Regions from separate parts of the Rhodococcus sp. MEB064 genome, predicted to be linked through region 3. Evidence: predicted binding sites of a transcription regulator. Region 3 holds the regulator's gene; each other region holds the start of a gene.
What was found. Region 3 encodes LexA, which represses DNA repair genes until DNA is damaged. Its sites were predicted from a motif close to CGAACANNTGTTCG; they were not measured.
Positions count from the first base shown of each region.

Region 1: the regulator LexA is predicted to act here: its motif matches at 2,383-2,396, upstream of RU01_RS03470 (error-prone DNA polymerase).
Region 2: the regulator LexA is predicted to act here: its motif matches at 3,040-3,053, upstream of RU01_RS16710 (HNH endonuclease signature motif containing protein).
Region 4: the regulator LexA is predicted to act here: its motif matches at 2,262-2,275, upstream of RU01_RS11755 (HNH endonuclease signature motif containing protein).

Region 1 is NZ_JXQS01000008.1:28,316-32,358, forward strand. Features, by position in the region: gene surE (5'/3'-nucleotidase SurE) at 1-658, opposite strand, end outside; gene RU01_RS03460 (1-phosphofructokinase family hexose kinase) at 684-1,646, opposite strand; gene RU01_RS03465 (hypothetical protein) at 1,693-2,217, opposite strand; gene RU01_RS03470 (error-prone DNA polymerase) at 2,415-4,043, shown strand, end outside.
Region 2 is NZ_JXQS01000037.1:54,051-58,093, forward strand. Features, by position in the region: gene RU01_RS16700 (TldD/PmbA family protein) at 1-161, shown strand, start outside; gene RU01_RS16705 (metallopeptidase TldD-related protein) at 158-1,546, shown strand; gene RU01_RS16710 (HNH endonuclease signature motif containing protein) at 1,552-2,958, opposite strand; gene RU01_RS16715 (PPOX class F420-dependent oxidoreductase) at 3,183-3,563, opposite strand; gene cobN (cobaltochelatase subunit CobN) at 3,582-4,043, opposite strand, start outside.
Region 3 is NZ_JXQS01000002.1:140,077-144,119, forward strand. Features, by position in the region: gene RU01_RS01020 (IMPACT family protein) at 1-274, shown strand, start outside; gene RU01_RS01025 (acyl-CoA dehydrogenase family protein) at 438-1,580, shown strand; gene lexA (transcriptional repressor LexA) at 1,642-2,421, opposite strand; gene RU01_RS01035 (hypothetical protein) at 2,699-3,115, shown strand; gene nrdR (transcriptional regulator NrdR) at 3,226-3,708, shown strand; gene hrpA (ATP-dependent RNA helicase HrpA) at 3,705-4,043, opposite strand, start outside.
Region 4 is NZ_JXQS01000022.1:18,563-22,605, forward strand. Features, by position in the region: gene RU01_RS11750 (beta-xylosidase) at 1-697, shown strand, start outside; gene RU01_RS11755 (HNH endonuclease signature motif containing protein) at 672-2,240, opposite strand; gene RU01_RS11760 (hypothetical protein) at 2,646-2,885, opposite strand; gene RU01_RS11765 (lipase family protein) at 3,014-4,043, shown strand, end outside.

The DNA of each region.
Region 1 (4,043 bases), on a different contig from region 3:
CCTTCTCACCGATCTCGGCCTGGACCGCGCCGAAAGCGGCGAGCTCTGCCGACCGGACGCCGCGGAGGTCCGACGGGGGGACCGGCGGGATGTTGACGTTGAGCACCCACTCGGAGGACCGATGCTCCAGGAACCACTCGAGTGTTTGCCGCGCCACCAGCCGCGCGGTGTCCCACGTCGTCACGTCGGTCCTCGCCTCGTGCGCCACCCTGTCGTGGATGTCCGCCGGCGCTGCGAGCGAGGCGGTGTCCAGGCCCGCCAGTGAGAAGGCCATCGACGGAACGCCGTGGGTGAGCGCCGTCAGAGCGGCGCCGACGGTTCCCGAATGCAGGACGGCCGACCCGGTGTTGGGTCCGTGGTTGATGCCGGACAGCACGACATCGGGGCGCGGACCGAAGGCGCCGCGCGTCGCCACGAAGGCGATCATGGCCGGCGACGCCTGCACCGCGTAGGCGTCGACATCGAGATCGGCGACGGCGGCACGCGAGAAGACGAGCTGGTCACGATTCTGCAGCGCCGACAGCGAGGCACTGGCGCCGCTGCGTTCCTCGTGAGGTGCGGCGACCACGACGTCGAGTCCGGCGTCGACGGCCACTCGGGCGAGAACCGCGATGCCGTGGCTGTCGATGCCGTCGTCGTTGGTGATGAGTGCGAGCACGTCGATGTCCTCCTGCTGTGAGAGATCAGGGCCGGAAGGGTCTGACGTCCACCGCGGCAGTGAGAGTCTCGACCAGCCCCAGCTGTCCTGTACCCAATCCCTTGCGGGTCACGTTCGCCGTTCCCGCTGCACCGCCCAGCCGCAGCGCCTCCTCCATCGACTTCCCGCGGGCCAGTGCGGTGGCGATGCCGGCGCTCATCGAGTCGCCGGCGCCATGGTGATCGGTCTGCTCGAGGCCCGGTGTCACCACTTCGAGGACGACTCCGTCGACCAGCGCGAGCGCCGGATCGGCGGCTCGGGACAGGACGACGGTGTCGGCGCCCTCGTCGTGCAGTGCCCGCATCGCGTCGATCAGGGCATCCGGGTCGTCGGAGTCGGCGCGGCCGTCCTCGATCAGGTCCTCGTGGCTCATCTTCAGCACGGTCAGGCCACCCTGCAGCGCTGCCGTCATCGTGGGGCCGGACAGATCGGCCACGACGGGCTTGCCCAGTGACCGGAAATCCGAGGCGAGTCGACGGTAGAAGTCGGCAGGGACGACGGATTCGGTGTGCGGTCCACCGAGCAGGACGATGTCGGACGACGCGCCGCATTCGAGCGTGATGCCGTACAGGTCGTCGAGAGCGTGACGCGGCAGGTGCGGGGGATCGACGGTCGCGACCTCGGTGCGCTCACCGTCGCGTCGATCATGGATGTAGGAACCGGACTCGTGGCCGATGTCGATGGCCCGCACGGTGATGCCCTCGCGGTGGATCAGGTCGCGCAGCACTCCACCGCTCTCGCCACCGAACGCGCCCGTGAGCGTCACGTCCATGCCGAGGTTGGTGGCCATGCGGGCGATCCAATGTCCCTGGCCACCGGCGTGGATGTGCAGTTCCTGGTCGCCGTTGGGAGCTGTGTCCACGGTGATGGTCAGCAGCGGAGACGGCGCGAAGACGGTGGCTGTAGGCGCATGGTCGTCGGTGGGCGTCGGAGAAACGGAGGGGAACATCGCAGCTAATTGCCCGATTAGTCCGGTCCTCAAACCCGGAGAACGGTCAGCTGCCGAAGGCCTCCGCAAGGTCGTCGAGCGACGGGAAAGCCGGTTCCGGTGCTGCCTCCGGCACCGTGATCACCGTCGACGCCTGCTGGACCGTGTACACGGTCCAGGGCAACACCGTGGCCATGTACTCCGCGAAGCCGGGGTAGTCGGACACCCACATCGCCTCGGTCGTGTCGCCGTCGCGGAGCGCGCAGGTGGCCAGCACGACGTACGAGCCGGGAGGCACGTCGGACACCGTCTGGGTCGACGTGCCGGGTTCGATGTCGCCGCTGTCGTAGAGGGTCTGACCGGGTCCGAGAATGTCCTCCAGCGGCGGCAGAACACCGCCCGGTGCGGGTGCCAACGACGTGGCGCAGCTGAGGGTGCCGTCTGCAGCGGAGGTGATGGTGTTGGTAACGGACGTGCCGTCGACAGCGAACGCGTACGTGACGTCGGTGGGTTCCGCCGCGGCTGCGAGACCGGGAGTGGCGAGGGCCAGAGGGATCACGGCTGCTGCGCCGAGGATGGTGCGGGTGAGCATTCGCACGGCATGTCCTTGTCGTCGTCGATGGTCGCTTCCACGTCAGTGTGCAACGGAAGCGGACCATTCGGCACCTTTCGTACCGGACGTCCCCGTGAGGGTGCGGTTCCGGGCCGGACCACGGTTTCGTCGACTTGCCGCCGGGGCGGACGTGGTGGTCCAATGGGAACATACGTTCGAACGAATGAGGGTGCGTCATGGGATGGAACGACGGACCGCCCAGCTGGACCGAGATGGAGCGGCTGCTCTCGGGAAAGCCCCGTGTCATCGATCCACTGGCCGCGGGCGACGGCGGTGACAGTCCGGCCTGGTCGCGGAAGCGGGATCCGTACGAAGGCGCGGTGGTGCGCCCGAAGAACACCGTCCCCTATGCCGAGCTGCACGCGCATTCGTCGTTCAGCTTTCTCGACGGAGCCTCCCAGCCGGAGGAGATGGTCGAGGAAGCAGTTCGGCTGGGTCTCGACGCCATCGCGCTGACCGATCACGACGGCATGTACGGCGTCGTGCGCTTCGCCGAAGCGGCGCGCGAGCTGGACATGAAGACGGTGTTCGGCTCCGAGCTCTCCCTGGGGGAGACGGGTATGCCGACCGAATCGCGCACCGGCGCAGCCGATCCGGACGGAACTCATCTGCTGGTACTCGCTCGCGGGCAGGAAGGCTACCGACGGCTCTCCCGGGAGATCGCCACCGCGCATCTCGCCGGGGGCGAGAAGGGGCGTCCGCGCTACGACATCGATGCGCTGGCCGACGCGGCGGGCGGGCACTGGCAGATCCTGACGGGGTGCAGGAAGGGCAGTGTGCGGCGTGCGCTGACCGAGAGTGGGCCGGCGGCGGCAGAGCAGGCACTACGGGAACTCGTCGACAGGTTCGGTCGGGATCGGGTCACGGTGGAGCTGACCCGTCAGGGAATCGCGGAGGACGACGACCGCAACGACGTCCTCGCGGAACTGGCCCAGCGGTTGTCGCTGCCCGTCATCGCCACCACGTCGGCGCACTTCGCGCGGCCCGGCCGTCGCCGACTGGCCATGGCGATGGCGGCGGTGCGCTCGCGCCGCAGTCTCGACGACGCGTCGGGTTGGCTTCCGCCGCTGGGTGGGACGCACCTGCGCTCCGGCGCAGAAATGGCGCAGCTGTTCTCGGCGTATCCCACCGCCGTGTCCCATGCCGCGGCACTGGGGGAGGAGTGCGCATTCGACCTGCACCTCATCGCGCCGCAGCTGCCGCCGTTCGACGTACCGGAGGGCCACACCGAGATCACGTGGCTCCACGAGCTGACGATGCGCGGAGCCGAGCGACGCTACGGTCGACGCGAGGACGAACCTGTGGCCTACGCCCAGATCGACCGCGAACTCGCCGTCATCACCGAGTTGGATTTCCCCGGCTACTTCCTGGTGGTCCACGACATCGTCGACTTCTGCAAACGAGCCGACATTCTGTGTCAGGGACGAGGATCCGCGGCCAACTCGGCGGTCTGCTACGCCATCGGCATCACCAACGTCGACCCCGTGCGCAATGGTCTGCTGTTCGAACGTTTCCTCTCCGTCGAGCGCGACGGCCCACCCGACATCGACGTGGACATCGAATCCGACCGTCGTGAAGAAGCCATCCAGCACGTCTACGCCAAGTACGGGCGCGGGTACGCGGCGCAGGTGGCCAACGTGATCACCTATCGCGGCAAGTCCTCCGTGCGGGACATGGCCCGAGCGCTGGGTGCATCGCAGGGGCAGCAGGACGCGTGGAGCAAGCAGATCACCCGATGGTCCGGCGTGCCGGGCCGCGACCTGTCCGCCGAGGCCCGCGAGACCACGATCCCGCTGCCGGTGCTG
Region 2 (4,043 bases), on a different contig from region 3:
CGATGGACGCGGTCGGCGGTCCGTCGACCTGGCGGCTGGGCGGGGCGTTCAACTGCGGAAAGGCTCAACCCGGTCAGGTCGCTGCGGTGTCGCACGGGTGCCCGGCGGCACTGTTCCGCTCTGTCAACGTCCTGAACACGCGATCGGAGGCAGGACAGTGAGCGCGAACATCGTCCTCGGCGGCCACGACCTGGTCGAACGTGCACTGTCGTACGCCACGGTGTCCGACACCGTCGTCATCGTCGCCGACACGTCGGAAGCATCGTTGCGGTGGGCAGGTAATTCCATGACCACCAACGGTGTCGGCGACTCCCGCTCCTGGATCGTCGTGTCGATCGTCCGCGACGGCGACACTGCCCGGGTGGGCACCGTGTCGTCGACGAGCATGGATCCGGACGATGTCGCCGGTGTCGTCCGTGCCGCCGAGGACGCAGCGCGCGCCGCTCAGCCGGCTACCGACACGATGCCTCTGATCACGGCCGACGACGTGGACGCCGGCTGGGGCGACGTCACGGCACGGACCGGCATCGAGGTGTTCGATTCTGTCGTTCCGGGACTTGCGCAGGGCTTCGACGGAGCCGACGCGCTGTACGGGTTCGCGCACCACACCGTTCGCACCATCTGGTTGGGGACCTCCGCCGGTGTACGCCGCCGCCACGTCGAGCCCACCGGATCATTGGAGATCAACGGTAAGCGGGGCGGGCTCGCACACGGATCCAGCGCCTGGGTCGGCACCGGCACACGGGACTTCGTCGATATCGACATGGATGCGGCGCTGGCGGAACTCTCTCGCCGGCTCGACTGGTCCGCTCGCAGAGTCGAATTGCCTGCCGGACGGTACGAGACGCTGCTCCCGCCGTCCGCGGTGGCCGATCTGATGATCGACCTGATGTGGACGATGGAAGGCCGCGGGGCTCACGAAGGGCGAACAGCCCTGTCGGCCCCCGGCGGCACGCGGATCGGCGAGCAGTTGGGGACGCTGGGTCTGACCATGTACTCCGACCCGGCCGAGCCCGGCCTCGAGTACGCACCGTTCGTCGTGACGGGCTCGTCGAGCGACTCCGTATCGGTGTTCGACAACGGCATGAGCGCCGACCGTGTCGACTGGCTCCGGGACGGCGCCATCACCTCGTTGACGTATCCGCGTTCCGCTGCGGTCGAATTCGGTACCGCTGCAACAGCTCCGGGCGACAACCTGATCATGACGGGCGGCTCGGGTGGTTCCATCGACGACATGGTCGCGCGCACCGAGCGGGGGCTGCTGCTGACCACCCTCTGGTACATCCGCGAGGTCGACCCCACGACATTGTTGCTCACCGGTCTGACCCGGGACGGCGTGTACCTCGTGGAGGACGGTGCAGTGACCGCTGCTGTCAACAACTTCCGCTTCAACGAGAGCCCGCTGGATCTGCTGCGGCGCGCTACGGAGGCGGGCACGACAGTGCCCACCCTGCCGCGTGAGTGGTCGGACTGGTTCACCCGCGCGGCGATGCCCCCGTTGCGGGTCCCGGACTTCCACATGTCCTCCGTCAGTGAGGCTCAGTAGTCGGTTCATTCGCCGGGTGCGGTGAGGTAGTCGTTGCCGTGGGAGTCGCGGATGTGGACGATGCCGTCGCGGAGCATGCGGTAGTGCCACTGTCTCCGAGTTTTCAGCCCATGGTGCCGGCGGCACAAGGGTTCGAGGTTGCCCGTGACGGTCCAGCCGCCCCTCTGTGGGTCGGTGTGGTCGAACGGGACGACGTGGTCGAGGTCGCAGTCCTCGCTGGGCACGGCGCACCCCGGATGTACGCACGTCGAATACAGCGCAGTCACCAGCGCCGCGACCGCCTCCGACGGCCGGTAGACCAGTGCCCCGTCCGGAGGCACGACGAAACCCCCGTGACCGTCAGGATTCTCGACGGCACGGTCCAACGCTGACGGTGGGAGCGTGCGGAGGTACTCGACCTGCTCCCTGACCTTCCTGGCTTTCGTGCTTCCCAGTTTCCCCGTAGTCGGTGTCCAGCCTGCTGGCATGCGGCGGGTGCGGCGAACTTCTCGCTCTTGGATCGGCCCCGGCGGGTCGGGTGGTTCGGTGTCTATCGGTGCGTCATGCTGCGGGCATGGGCAACTGCATCCCGCCCGCGGTTCAGGAACTCTCGCGGCGGTGAGGAGCCCTTGCCACGTCGCATCCCCAGCAATCTTGCGGGCCACATCGGCAGGGACCGATCCCCAGCCGACCAGGTGGCCGGGTTCGCCCGCCAACCCGGCTGCGGTGGCGGCGTCGAGAACGATGACGGCATGGTTGGCCGGCGTACCCGAGACGGTTCCGGTCAAGAGTGCGTGCGCGGCGTCGAACAGCCGCGCCGGCAGCGACGTCGGATCGGTCACTCCCCGCGCAGCAGCAGTGATGTTCCGCCACATTCCGGCGACCTTCTCCGCCGGACCACGGATTATCACCTCCGCCTGACCGCGAGGCAGCTTCCGCACCGTCGCCGCCCGCTCCAGCGCCGCCCGCTCCCGGACAACCCGGTGCCACTCCGCGTTGAAGTCGGCGAGGATCCGGTCGATCGCCGACGCGACCGCACCCGGGGTGCACCTCGATGCGGCAGCGATCACCCGCTGCAGTAATGCTTCGGTGGCGTTCGGGACCCCGGCAAGTGATCGGCAGACCGTGCGGAACGCTGTGTACGCCAACCGGCCCGCATCGAACGCTTCCTGCACCGCCGGCCGGGCGGTACGGGTCAGGAACAGCCACTCGGTGACCGTCCCGGTGGACACCGACAGCGCCGACGCGACTTCGGCGACCGCGCACGCCTCGGCGGCATCGGCGTCGAACACCCCACCCGGCCCGAGCACCGCGGGGCGCCGGGATTCCTCGTGGATGTAGGAGCACGACGCGGCGACGGTACGGGCGAACGAGGCTTGGGCGTCGACCTTCGCCGACACCAATACATCGACGGAAACTGTTGCGTCGTACACGAATTCACCCCCCGGTGATGCCCGATCAGGTCGCCCCCCGACGACCTGACCACACAGTAACCCACCCCACCGAAAGAAACTCGAACACATGTTCGAATCGAGGGCCTTCAGCTTCTCGCGGACGTTCCATGTTCTCGCTGATGCTGCAACTCCTCCGGGAACATGGAGTGTCCGCGGGAACCGGCAGACGTCCGGTGAGGTCTACTCGACAGCTGCTGCGGGTGTCAGGCGACGCGGAGCGCCAGACCGACAGTGCTGTTCTTGCCCTTGAACAGGGAGCTCATCGTGACGGCGATGCGTCCGGTGATGCCGTACTTCTCGATCACCACGTCGCGTGTGCGGGCGGTACCCGCGTCGTCGAGCACCTCGGCGACGGCCTCCATGGCGGGGCCTACATTCTTTCCGCTGCGATCGCAGGTGGCCACCGTGACGCGGGGAGTGTTGCGGATCCGCTTGACCTTCCACGACTCCCGCTGAGTCCACATGAGGAGCCGATCCCCGTCGAGGGCCGCCCAGATGGGTGTCGGCTTCGGGGTGCCGTCCTTGGTGAACGTGGTCAGAAGAACGTACTTCGCGGTGCCGACATCACCGAACGGATTGGTCATGCCCGCCAGCCTAAGCCGTCACTCGCCCTCGAGCTCGCCTTCCGTCTCGAGGTACACCGATCGGAGCTCCGCCAACAGCGCCGGATCAGGCTCTGCCCACATCCCGCGCTCCACCGCCTCGAGGAGACGCTCCGAAATGCCATGCAGTGCCCAGGGATTGGACGTGGACATGAACTTGCGGTTGGTCTCGTCGAGGACGTATTCCTGCGTGAGCTTCTCGTACATCCAGTCCTGCACGACGCCGGTGGTGGCGTCGTACCCGAACAGATAGTCGACCGTCGCCGCCATCTCGAACGCGCCCTTGTAGCCGTGCCGCCGCATCGCGTCCATCCAGCGCGGGTTGACGACGCGAGCGCGGAACACCCTCGAGGTCTCTTCGTGCAGCGTTCGGGTGCGCACGGACTCGGGCCGAGTGCTGTCGCCGATGTACGCCTCCGGTGCGGTGCCGGTGAGAGCACGCACGGTTGCGACCATGCCGCC
Region 3 (4,043 bases):
CTCGGGTGCGGTGAGTGCGGCGCTCGACCGTGCGGAGGTGGGCGAGCTCGCGCGTGTCGACGTTCTCGAGATGGCCTTGTCCCATGCGGATGCCGGTCGGGTGGAGGGCGTTCTGCGCGTGCACGGATTCGTCGTCGACGACGTCGCCTACGGGTCCGACGTGCGCCTCCGGGTGATCGGGGACGGTGACCGGCTCGACGGTGTCCTCGCGTCGGCGACCAGCGGCGGTGTCGTCGCCGAGCGCGTCGGGCACCGGTGGGTGCTCGGGTTCTGAGGCGGCTGGGTGCGCTGAGCCGCGGATACCGCGGCTCACCGCACCGAACTCCGCCCGGCGGCGGCACCGCAGTCACCGAACGTGCTCGCACTGGTCATCGACCCAGCGTGCACTCGGGTTCTACTCTCGAGTGAGATCCGCCGTACGCCTAACGAGGAGAACCATGAAGCGCACGTTGTTCGAGGCAGAGCACGACCTCTTCCGCAGCTCGTACAAGAAATTTCTCGAGCAGCATGTCGCGCCGCATCACGCCGAGTGGGAGACCCAGAACATCGTCGACCGCGGTGTGTGGGTCGAGGCCGGTAAGCAGGGCTTCCTGGGCATGGCCGTGCCGGAGGAGTTCGGCGGCGGCGGGGTCAAGGACTTCCGCTACAACGCCATCGTCACCGAGGAGACCACGGCCGGTGGCTACAGCGGCATCGGGTTCACGCTGCACAACGACGTCGTCGCTCCGTACCTCATCGAGCTGACGAACGACGAGCAGAAGCAGCGCTGGCTGCCCGGCTTCTGCTCCGGTGAGCTGATCACCGCGATCGCGATGACCGAGCCGGGTACCGGCAGCGACCTGCAGGGCATCAAGACCAAGGCCGTCCGTGACGGTGACGACTGGGTGCTCAACGGCTCGAAGACGTTCATCACCAACGGCATCAATGCCGACATCATCATCGTGGTGGCGTGCACCGACCCCGAGAAGGGCGCGCAGGGCTTCAGTCTGTTCGTCGTCGAGCGCGACATGCCCGGATTCGAGCGCGGCCGCAACCTCGACAAGATCGGTATGAAGGCGCAGGACACCGCGGAGCTCAGCTTCACCGACGTCCGCATTCCCGCCGCCAACATGCTCGGCGAGGAGGGCATGGGCTTCATCTACCTGATGCAGAACCTGCCTCAGGAGCGTCTGTCGATCGCCGTCGTCGCGGCTGCCGCGATGGAGTCGGCGCTGGCGATGACGATCCAGTACTGCAAGGACCGCAAGGCGTTCGGCAAGCCGATCGGCAAGTTCCAGAACACGCGCTTCGTGTTGGCCGAGTGCGCGACCGAGACGACCGCCGTCCGCATCATGGTGGACAAGTACATCGAGCAGCTCAACGCGAACGAGCTGTCGGTGCAGGAAGCCGCCATGGCCAAGTGGTGGACCACCGAGAACCAGGTCAAGCTCATCGACCGGTGCCTGCAGCTGCACGGTGGCTACGGCTACATGAAGGAATACCCGATCGCCAAGGCGTACATGGACTCTCGTGTGCAGACCATCTACGGCGGTACGACGGAGATCATGAAGGAGATCATCGGTCGCGGGTTGGATCTGTAACCACATCGAACATGACGAAGCCGGCGCTGGATGTCCAGCGCCGGCTTTCGTCTGTCGTGGATCAGAGCTTGCGCATCACCGTGACGACCTTGCCCAGGACCACGGCGTCGTTACCGGGAATGGGTTCGAACAGGTCGTTGTGGGGGAGCAGCCACACGTCGCCACCGGTGCGCTTGAACGTCTTGACCGTGGCTTCGCCGTCGATCATGGCGGCAACGATGTCGCCGTTGTCCGCGACGTTCTGCTGGCGGACCACGACCCAGTCGCCGTCGCAGATCGCCGCGTCGATCATCGACTCACCGACGACGCGCAGCAGGAACAGAGAGCCGGACCCGACGAGCTCACGTGGCAACGGGAAGACGTCTTCCACAGCCTGCTCGGCGAGGATCGGACCGCCGGCGGCGATCCGGCCGAGGACGGGAACGAACGTCGGCACGGGTAGACGGTCGTCGTCACCGTTCGACGTGGACGTGTCGAGATGGTTGGTGGTGTCCGACGCGACCATGTCGTCCTGCGCGACGGCAGGTGCAGTCTCGGGCCGCCCGTTCTCGCCGGGCAGTCGCACGTCGACTGCACGGGGACGGTTGGGATCGCGTCGAAGGAAGCCCTTACGCTCGAGGGTGCGGAGCTGATGGGCGACCGACGACGTGGACGTCAGGCCGACCGCATCGCCGATCTCGCGGATGCTGGGCGGATACCCGCGCTCGGTGACGGACGCACGGATCACCTCGAGAACGCGCCGCTGACGTTCGGTGAGACCCGAGTCGGTGTCGGCCGTGGTGGCGGAACCGCCAGCGGTCGTGCGCCCTCCAGCCGAGCCGGATGAGCTGTCGTCCTTCATCGAGATACCTCCATCGGTGGATGCGGGTGGAACAACCAGCTCCGTGGTGCAGATGATGCTGGTGTCACGTCCGTGGTGCGTGTGTCGAACCTAAACCGAAACACCCTTCGGATCAAACACCTGTTCGATTCGTGTCGCGTGTTCGATGCACTTTGTCGGTGGGCCCTGCTATACATCGAACATGCGTTCATTCGAACGCGTGGTCGAGTGCGACGTTCGAACACCTCGGTGGGAGAGCGTCGCGGAGGCCACCGGCTATCCACGAGGAGTGGTTGCAGTGACTCGTAGTGACGTTCTGACCATCGACACCGCACGGTCCATCGATCTCGATTCTCCCGTCTCCGATCGCTGGACCTGCGACGACGAGTCCTACTGGGGCCAGGTGCCCGCCCGGACGCAGGGGGCGTCGACGCAGACCCGTGGCCGCACACCGGTTCGTCGCCGAACCGCTCCGCGGGATTCGAGCCGTCCCGACGCGGGCGCGACGGACTACCGGCGTCGTTCGCCGGGCGTGTCGCAGGTCGAACACCGCACCCATCGGTCGCACGGATTCGCGTCGATGGTTGCTGTGGCGCTGATCACAGCGGTGTCGGCTCTGGGGCTCGTAGGGCTCGCCAACATGCGATCGGCAGACGCGCCGACGCAGCCGTCCGTCTCCCAACAGATCGACGCGGGCGTCGTCACCGGACGGTGACGACGCTGGGGTACGCGGCGACTTCGCGGTCTGCTCCTGGCGGTATCCTCGACAGGTCGGATGCCGACACGGCGTCCGAGTTGTCCGTGCTACCGAGGGGTCGCTTACCCATGCACTGCCCGTTCTGCCGCCACCCCGACTCGCGCGTCGTCGATTCGCGCGAAGCGGAAGAAGGCCAGGCGATCCGGCGGCGCCGATCCTGCCCCGAATGCGGTCGACGCTTCACGACGGTCGAGACCGCTGTGCTGTCCGTGGTCAAGCGCAGCGGCGTCAGTGAGCCGTTCAGTCGCGACAAGGTCATCAAGGGTGTCCGTCGTGCCTGCCAGGGTCGCCAGGTGGACAACGACGCGTTGGTGCTTCTTGCCCAGCAGGTCGAGGACACCGTGCGGGCGTCCGGGTCCGCCGAGATCCCCAGCAACGAGGTAGGGCTCGCCATCCTCGGCCCGCTGAGAGACCTCGACGAGGTGGCGTACCTGCGCTTCGCGTCGGTCTACCGCTCGTTCAGCAGTGCCGACGACTTCGAGCGAGAGATCGACGATCTCCGTCGGCACCGTGCCGGTCTGGACGTCCCCGAAGCCGAGCCCGCAACCTAGCGTCCGGCTGCGCGCCGAACGTCCGCAATGGTCTTGCGGACACGCTTCTCGCTCACCGGGTACGCGGTTCCCAGAGTCTGAGCGAACAGATTGACTCGCAGTTCCTCGATCATCCACGCGATGTCGCGCACCGCATCGCTACGGGCGACGGAGTCCGATACGGCTTCGAGGAGTGCGTCGTAGTCGGCGTAGACACGATCGAGGGCATCCATGCCCGCGGCGTCCCGAGTGGCGCTCGACGGAAGGGCTCTCAGTCGGCGCTCCGCACCCTGCAGGTAGCGGGGGAGATGCCGTAGATGGGACTCGCCCGTCTCGAAGACGAAACCGGGGAAGAT
Region 4 (4,043 bases), on a different contig from region 3:
GCGACCTGCGAGCCCGGACGCGTTCGCAGCGTTCGGGGCACTCGCCGCGGAGAGGTACCGCGACCGAATTTCGTTGTGGGAGGTGTGGAACGAGCCGAACATCACCACGTACTTCGCGCCGAGGCCCGATCCCACGGTGTACGCGCTGATGCTCCGGGCGACCTACCGGGCCATCAAGGCTGTGCAGCCCGAGGCCCTGGTGCTGTCCGGCGGAATGGCCCCCGCTGTGGACAACGGGATCAACATCTCACCCAAGACGTTTCTGACGCAGATGAACTCGCTGGGTGCCAACCGATACTTCGACGCGTTCAACGTGCATCCCTACACGTGGCCGTTCCTGCCGAACGATCTGTCGACGGCGCAGTGGAACACGGCGATGGCGATGTGGCCCATGCACGACATCATGGCCGGGGCCGGTGACGGGGAGAAGCAGATCTGGATCACCGAGATCGGTGCGCCCACAGGGACGAACGCGAACGCGATGTCTGCCGACGGGCAATCCGAATCGATCGCGATCATGATGAATGCTCTTCTCGGCAACGACTGGTTGGGCCCCGCCTACGTCTACAGCATCCGTGATTCGGGCACCGACCTCGGCGAAACCGAGCAGAATTTCGGCATCGTCGAACGAGACTTCACACCGAAGCCGGCCCTTTCCCGTATCGCCGAGTTCACGGCGGCGCATTCTCCGTCCTGACATCGGTCGGTGGGGCCAGATGACGCTCCGGGAAGTTGTAGTGGTTGGAGACTCCGTGTCTCTCGGGATCGATGGTGTCCGGCGGGTGCCAGAGGATCGTGCCCGGATGTCCGTGATCCGGGGGAGCGACGGTGGTCTCCCACTGTCCCGGCCCGGTGCCGACAAGTGGGTGATGCAGCCCGCAGGCCAGTGCGAGATCGTCCACGTCGGTGAGTCCACCGGTCGCCCAGTCGTCGACATGGTGGGCCTCACACCTCGATGCCGGAGCGGTGCATCCCGGTCCGGTGCATCCTCGGTCGCGGGCGAACAGTGCGAGTCGCTGGTCCGTACTGGCACAGCGGCGAGCCCTGGCGAAGTGCATCGTGCTCGCTCGCGCGCCGTCGAAGACGTGCAGGTAGTGGTGAGCGTTCGCCGCGAGTCGTATTATCTCGGCGATCGGAATCATCGATCCGGTTGCGGTGAGCGCGATTCCGGCTGCGCGTTCCAGTTCTTCCAGCGTGACGGTCACGATCACGGCCAGTGGGATGCCGTTGTGCTGACCGAGTCGACCCGACGCCAGCGCGTCGGACAGTACGAATGCGAGCGCGTCGTGATGGCGTTGGCCGACGCTCCGCGTGTCCCGCTCCGTCTGGTCGTCCTGGTCGTCCCGCTCCGCCTGGTCGTCCCGCTCCGCCTGGTCGTCCTGGTCCGACTCTTCCGCTGTCTCGTCCAGGTCGACGGGACCGTCGGTCGGCAGAGCGTCCGGGCGGCACACACCAGGTGCTGCGTACTTGTCGAAAATGGCTTCGAGCAGCCCTCGCAGCACCGCGTCCACGCAGAAGCGTCCAGTCGACATGGAATCGGAGCGCTGCGGGTCGAACTCGATGAACCGCTCGCGTCCGCGATCGCGATCGTCGGGTTCCTTGCCGTCCGGGTCGAGGTACTCGCCGAGCCGGCGGGCGATGGCCGTGAGTTCTTCCGGTGACACGGTGCGAGCGAGCCGCGCCAGATCGTGTTCGGCGGCATCACGCGTAGGTGCATCGACAGACGACGGGAGCCCTCTCAGGAACTTCCGGATGATCGAGACGTGCGCATCGGCCAGCGCACCGTCGGATGCCGCGGCGGCGGTGTGCGGCAGCGGGGGAGCGACGACCTGACCGGCCATCGTGGTGGAGGGGGCCAGATCGCGCGCCACGGCGACACGGGACGATGCTTCTCTCCCGCTGATCCTCAGCATGTAGGCCAGTGCGTGAGGCACTCCGCCGGCCCCGATCGCGCCCAGCACGGCATCGAAGCCGGACTGTTCGACAAGTTGCATGATCCAGGTATGCGACGCCCCGGTCAGCATCCGCCGAATGTTCTCCGCGGCGCACACGAGGGCCAGACGATCCCCGTTGCCGACCGTTGCGGTGTCGAGGGCTCGCACGGCGGCCACCGCGTCGGCGAGACGGCTGAGTGCGTCGGCGACCCGGGGGTCGTCGGTCGCGGCAGCGATCGACGGCATCACCTGCTCCCGGCGACTCATCTGCGACTGCCAGGCCGACCCTGGATCCCCCGATTCCATGAACTGAGAGTAGCAGCTATTCGAACGTGTGTTCGATATGACTGGTCACAACGAACTACCGACGACAGCAGCACCCCGCCCATCGGACGAGGTGCTGCAGTCGAATCTGTGGAACGTCAGCGTGCGCGGTAGCTGTACGACGTCTGTCGGCCCGCGAAGTCGAGGTCGCGGCCCCCGGACAGCAGTGCGACGGCCAGTGCTGTGACACCGACGAGAGTCAAAGCGATCATGGTGTTACCTCCACATCGAGCGAGTGCGGATCCCCCTGAACCGCACTGGCGAGAACTCATCTCGCTGACACCATGATTCCCCGCAGAAGGTCCGTTTTCACCGAAGTGAGGGGCACCCCACGTCTCGCCGGACCGGGCGACGCACGTCACTTCTATCCGTGTAGACGGGTAACTGTTACTCCCGCATACCGTCGGCCAGCTCGAAGACCCGGCCCACGTACCGCGAGACGAAGACGTCGAGTGCATGATCCGACAGTTCCGCGCAGCCGACGCGTCGGAACCAGTGTTCGAGGTCGACCAGTCTGTCTCCCAGTGCGACACGATGATCGTCGAGTTCCCTGAGCTCGTCGGCGACCGCGCGCAGCTCGAGGACCTTGTCGTTCACCGCGCTCTGCGTTCTACCCGAGTCGTCCATGGCACTGATCGTAGCCGTGTTCGAACGTATGTTCTAGTGGTCGAGAACGACGCACGTCCGTCGGATGCGGGTTGTACGGTGACGCCGTGCCGAACCGCTCCCGCCGCCTCGTGCGTGCGCTCGTGACCATGACCGCCTCGATGTCCCTCGCATTCTCGCTCGTCGGTGTCGCGCACGCGGACGGCACGACTCCCGGAACGCTGGTGAGCTCGTCCGCATCACCGGCGCCGATTCCCGGCAGCGTCGACGCAGCACGCATCACCTACTGGTCCGTGGGGCCGCGCGACGAGGCAGCGCTGAGCACCGGCGGTGTCTACCTCCCGCCCGGCCAGGCGCCGGCGGGTGGGTGGCCGGTCATCGCGTGGGCGCACGGCACATCCGGTCTCGGAGACGATTGCGCGCCGTCCGTCGTAGGACCCACTCTCCCGGAACGGGACTTCCCCTACCTCTCCACGTGGCTGCAGAAGGGGTACGCGATCGTCGCCACGGACTACGTCGGTCTGGGCACACCCGGCGTCATGGCATACCTCGACGGCAAGGTGCAGGCTCACAGCGTCGTCGACAGTGTGACCGCAGCGCGGGCGCTGTACCCGTCCCTGTCGAACCGGTGGGTGGCCATCGGTCAGTCGCAGGGAGGTGGCGCTGCCGTGACCACCGCGCGATACGCCACCGAGTACGGGGGAGAGTCGCTCGACTACCTCGGCGCCGTGGGGACCGGCGTCCCCGCCAACATCGAACTGGCGCTTCTTCCGCTGGGCCCGGGTGTCCCGCCCGTCGCGATTCCCGACGGCCTCACCTCCTACGTCTTCTACATCCTCGCGGGACTGCGCAGCGCGCACCCGGAGATCGATGTCGACTCGTACCTCACCCCGCTCGGCAAGCAGTGGGTGGATACGGCGGAGACCATGTGCGCCATGCCGTTCCACGACGCGGTGGCAGGGCTGAAGCTGGGGGAGATGTTGTCGCGGCCGTTGGCGCAGATCCCGAATCTCTACGGCGTGCTCAACGACTACATGGGGGTGCCGACGTCGGGTTACGACCGGCCGGTGTTCATCGGACAGGGTCTGCGCGACATCGACGTGCCCGCTCCGTCGGCACTGTCGCTCGCCGCGGCGATGACGGCGAACGGTGAGCCGCTGACCTTCAAGACCTACCCGG